2 regions of the Janthinobacterium sp. LPB2021202312-11-4 genome follow, and region 2 is predicted to be linked to the other one. Evidence: riboswitches for the same ligand, from Rfam matches in the RefSeq annotation. Region 2 holds a riboswitch; the other holds the start of a gene.
The links. Region 2 has a riboswitch for cobalamin ahead of cobO (cob(I)yrinic acid a,c-diamide adenosyltransferase). Riboswitches for the same ligand answer to the same signal wherever they lie in the genome.
Positions count from the first base shown of each region.

Region 1: it holds a riboswitch for cobalamin, as region 2 does, so the genes downstream of both, V5E99_RS03195 (CbtB domain-containing protein) here and cobO (cob(I)yrinic acid a,c-diamide adenosyltransferase) in region 2, are expected to answer to the same signal.

Region 1 covers NZ_JBAGKV010000002.1:256,903-259,096, forward strand. The annotation lists gene cobW (cobalamin biosynthesis protein CobW) at 1-270, opposite strand, end outside; cobalamin riboswitch at 367-580, opposite strand; cobalamin riboswitch at 779-1,006, shown strand; gene V5E99_RS03195 (CbtB domain-containing protein) at 1,125-1,319, shown strand; gene V5E99_RS03200 (CbtA family protein) at 1,331-2,038, shown strand; gene V5E99_RS03205 (cobalamin biosynthesis protein) at 2,035-2,194, shown strand, end outside.
Region 2 covers NZ_JBAGKV010000004.1:156,858-159,051, forward strand. The annotation lists gene V5E99_RS06205 (hypothetical protein) at 1-467, opposite strand, end outside; cobalamin riboswitch at 620-850, shown strand; gene cobO (cob(I)yrinic acid a,c-diamide adenosyltransferase) at 931-1,542, shown strand; gene V5E99_RS06215 (cobyrinic acid a,c-diamide synthase CobB) at 1,539-2,194, shown strand, end outside.

The DNA.
Region 1 (2,194 bases), on a different contig from region 2:
GCGCATCACCGGGAAGAATTCTTCCTGAACCGTGCAACACAGGCAGCCGTTGGCCAGTTCATACACGCGGCCGTTGGCTTCTTCTTCGGTGCAGCCGATGGAGCACTGCTTGAGGATTTCGCCGTCGATGCCCAGCTCGCCGAACTCGTTGACGATCACCGCGATGCGGCGACCCTGGGCGTTGTCGAGCATGTGGCGCAGCAACGTGGTTTTGCCCGAGCCGAGGAAGCCGGTAACGATGGTGACGGGGAGTTTGGCCAGTGTTTTCATCGGATGCCCTTTGGCAAGGTGGCGGGCATACGGGACGACAACCGCGGCGATGAATGCGCGGAAGATTTCGCCACCGGATCACCCCGCCCGGTTGTAGTGAGAATTCGTTTCGAGGCAGGTCTCCTGGCTTTCAGTGCGCCGGCCTTGAGGGGCTGGCATTCGCTGCGCCTTCCCGCGAACCCGTTGCCAGGGTTTGCAGTGGCGTGGCAGCGAACATCACCGTTCACAGTTGCGGGGGCAGCCGCGGCATCGACCGCGTTCCCTTCTTAGCTTCGGCAAGCGCCGAAGAACCTCGAAAGCGCAAGGCTACGCATGGTGCGGGGGCGGGTCAATCATTGCGCGGTTCGCGTCCCCCCGTAGGAGCTGCCGAAGGCTGCGATCTTTTGAGCTTGCTTTTTAAGATCAAGATCAAAAGATCGCAGCCTTCGGCAGCTCCTACATAGAGCCATCAACCTTCGGCCCTATTGAGAACCCTTGCCAATTGACTCCCCCGCCCCGCCCATGGTCTCCTACACGCCTTGTTACGGGTGCCCTTCACAGGGTGAAACGGGAAACCGGTGAATCATGTGCTTTACTCTAAAGTCATGTCAGTCCGGTGCTGCCCCCGCAACGGTAAGCGAGCGAAGAATCAGATCCACTGTGCCAGCAGTTCGGCATGGGAAGGTGATTCTTGCAGGTCCGGCGCAAGCCTCGACCCCTCGCGAGCCCGGAGACCGGCCCGCAACACAAAGTGACCAGTACGATCACTGAATAACAAACCCGCGGTGGGCGGGCGCTGTTTGAACCTCTGCGCGCTCGCTCGCAGGGGTTTTCATGCGCTCAATTCACCCGCTGACAGACCAGAGGGAAGCGCCATGTCGATCATCAGCAGCACCGACCACAGCAGCACCGCCAGCACCACCACTACCCTGAGCCAACGCCTGACCGCCGCCGTTTGCGCGTCGATCCTGGGCGCGTGCCTGGTGTATTTCGCCGGTTTCTCGCACATCGAAGCGGTGCACAACGCTGCGCACGATACCCGTCACAGCTCCGCGTTTCCGTGCCATTGAGACCTGACGACATGATCAAGCGTATTGCGCAAACCGCAGGTTTCACCGGGCTGCTGGCCGCCCTGCTACTGACCCTGCTGCAAAGTTTCTGGGTCGCCCCGCTGATTCTTCAGGCGGAAACCTACGAAAAATCCGAACCGGCGGTGGTGGTTGCTCACGAGCACACCGAAGGCGCGATGGCTGCACATACCCACGACGCCGAGGCCTGGGAGCCGGAAGACGGCTGGCAGCGCGTGCTGTCCACCACCGGCGGCAACCTGGTGGTCGCAGTCGGCTTTGCGTTGATGCTCGCAGGCCTCTACACCTTGCGCGCACCGACCAAAACCGCTCAAGGCCTGCTCTGGGGTCTGGCCGGTTATGCGACGTTCGTGCTGGCACCGACCCTTGGCCTGCCGCCGGAACTGCCGGGCACCGCTGCCGCCGATCTGGCCCAACGGCAGATCTGGTGGATCGGCACCGCCGCCTCTACAGCTGTCGGCATCGCGCTGATCGTGTTCAGCCGTCACTGGTTGATGAAGATTCTGGGCGTGGCAATTCTGGCAGTACCCCACGTGATTGGCGCGCCGCAACCGGAAGTCCACTCGATGCTGGCCCCGGAAGCACTGGAATCTCAGTTCAAAATCGCTTCGCAGTTGACCAACATAGTGTTCTGGCTGGCCCTGGGCCTGATCAGTGCCTGGTTGTTCCGCCGCAAAAGCGATGGTCAATACCACGCATGACCGATAACAGCACAGCGCCGACGTTAGTGGTCGGCCTGGGCTGCCAGCGCGGCTGCCCCGCCAGCACGCTGCGGGCGTTGCTCGATCAGGCATTACAGGCGCATCAAATCGAATTGCGGTCGATCACGGCGCTGGCCAGCATCGACCTGAAACGTG
Region 2 (2,194 bases):
TGCAGGTCGTCGACCATGTCCTGGAGTTCTTCCGGGGTGGCGCTGTGCTGGGTTTTTTGCGGGGCGACGAACAGACAGCCGAGTTTCAGGTCGCTGGTGTGGCTGATTCGCTTCGCGTCGCTGGTGATATCCGCCAGGGCTTGTGTCAGGTTCAGGCTATTGACCCGTGGCCAGCGCTGGGTGGCCTGAACGAAAGCGCGGGCCTCGCCGCTGGCAATCAGCAGGTCGGCGCGGGCATTACGTTCGCCTTCTTCGGCTTGTTTACGGGTCGGTGTCTGTTGCAGCGTGACCATTTCCGCCATCCACGCCGCCGCCGAGAGCAGCCCGAGATTGGCTTTTTCGTCGTGCCAGTAGGGGGTGTCGTTGTCGCCGCGCACCGCGTTATAACGGTCGATACAGTCAAACCAGCGTTCCAGCAGCGGGCGCAGGAATTCCAGCTTCGGATTGCTGATGATCATGCCTTGCATGGGCTCACCCTTGTTATTGTGTTGTGGGATGTGGCTCTTTGATATCACTGCTGGGAGTGTGGCACAAGATTGGCGTCAGTTAATTGATCGACGGCAGTTTTTCGCCGGATGGCGCCCCTGCTTTAATTGACGCTCCACCCCCAACCCTCTAACCTTCGCGGCTTGTTTCAGGTGCTCTGTGACTGCGGTCGACAGAGTGAAACAGGGAAACCGGTGAGTGACGTTCTGCATCAATGAACAACCACGATCCCGGCGCTGCCCCCGCAACGGTAAATGAGTCAAAGCTGCGTCTTGAGCCACTGTGTCGATTGGCATGGGAAGGCGCGCAGCCCGGCGTAACGCCGCTCATGAGCCCGGAGACCGGCCTGATCCATCCAGCGGCATCACGGTGGGCGATGCCAGGCTTCTTGCCATCTATTCTTGTGCCTGCCCGCCGTTATCCAGCCTCAACGGAGAGCTCCCCATGACTGACACCCCCGATCGTGACGAACGCCACCTGGCGCGCATGCTGCGCAAAAAAGCCGTGATCGACGAACGCATCGCCAACTCGCCGAACGAATGCGGCCTGCTGCTGGTGCTGACCGGCAACGGCAAAGGCAAAAGCAGCTCGGCCTTCGGCATGCTCGCCCGGTCCATGGGCCACGGCATGCAGTGCGGTGTGGTGCAGTTCATCAAGGGCCGCAACAGCACCGGCGAAGAGTTGTTCTTCCGCCGCTTTCCGGAGCAGGTGCGCTTTCATGTGATGGGCGAGGGCTTCACCTGGGAAACCCAGGACCGCCAGCGTGACATCGCCGCCGCCGAAGCCGCGTGGACCGTGTCCCGCGAATTGCTGCGCGATCCGTCGATTGGCCTGGTGGTGCTGGATGAATTGAACATCGCCCTCAAGCACGGCTACCTCGACCTCGATCAAGTGCTCAGCGACTTGCAGGCCCGCCCGCCGATGCAGCACGTGGTCGTCACCGGTCGCGGCGCCAAACCGGAAATGATCGAGCTGGCCGACACCGTTACCGAAATGAACGTGATCAAGCACGCGTTCCAGGCCGGGATCAAAGCGCAAAAAGGCGTCGAATTGTGAGTCAACCACGTCATTGCCCGGCGGTACTGATTGCCGCGCCGGCCTCCGGTCAGGGCAAGACCACCGTCACCGCCGCGCTGGCCCGTTTGCATCGCAATCAGGGGCGCAAGGTGCGCGTGTTCAAATGCGGCCCGGACTTCCTCGACCCGATGATTCTCGAGCGCGCCAGCGGTGCGCCGGTCTATCAATTGGACATGTGGATGGTCGGCGAGCAGGAAAGTCGTCGATTGTTGTGGGAAGCGGCTGGCGAAGCCGACCTGATCCTGATCGAAGGCGTCATGGGCCTGTTCGACGGCACGCCGTCCAGCGCCGACCTGGCGCGGCACTTCGGTGTGCCGGTGCTTGGCGTCATCGACGGTACCGCCATGGCCCAGACCTTTGGCGCGCTGGCGTTGGGGCTGGCGAAGTATCAGCCAGACCTGCCGTTTGCCGGCGTCCTGGCCAACCGCGTCGGCACCTTGCGTCACGCGCAGTTGCTTGAAGGCAGCCTGACCGAAGGCTTGCGTTGGTACGGCGCATTGTCCCGGGAAACCGGGATCGAATTGCCCAGTCGTCACCTCGGGTTGGTCCAGGCCAGCGAGTTGAACGACCTCGATCATCGCCTTGACGCGGCCGCCAATGCGCTGGCCAGCAGTTGCGAGGTAGCGCTGCC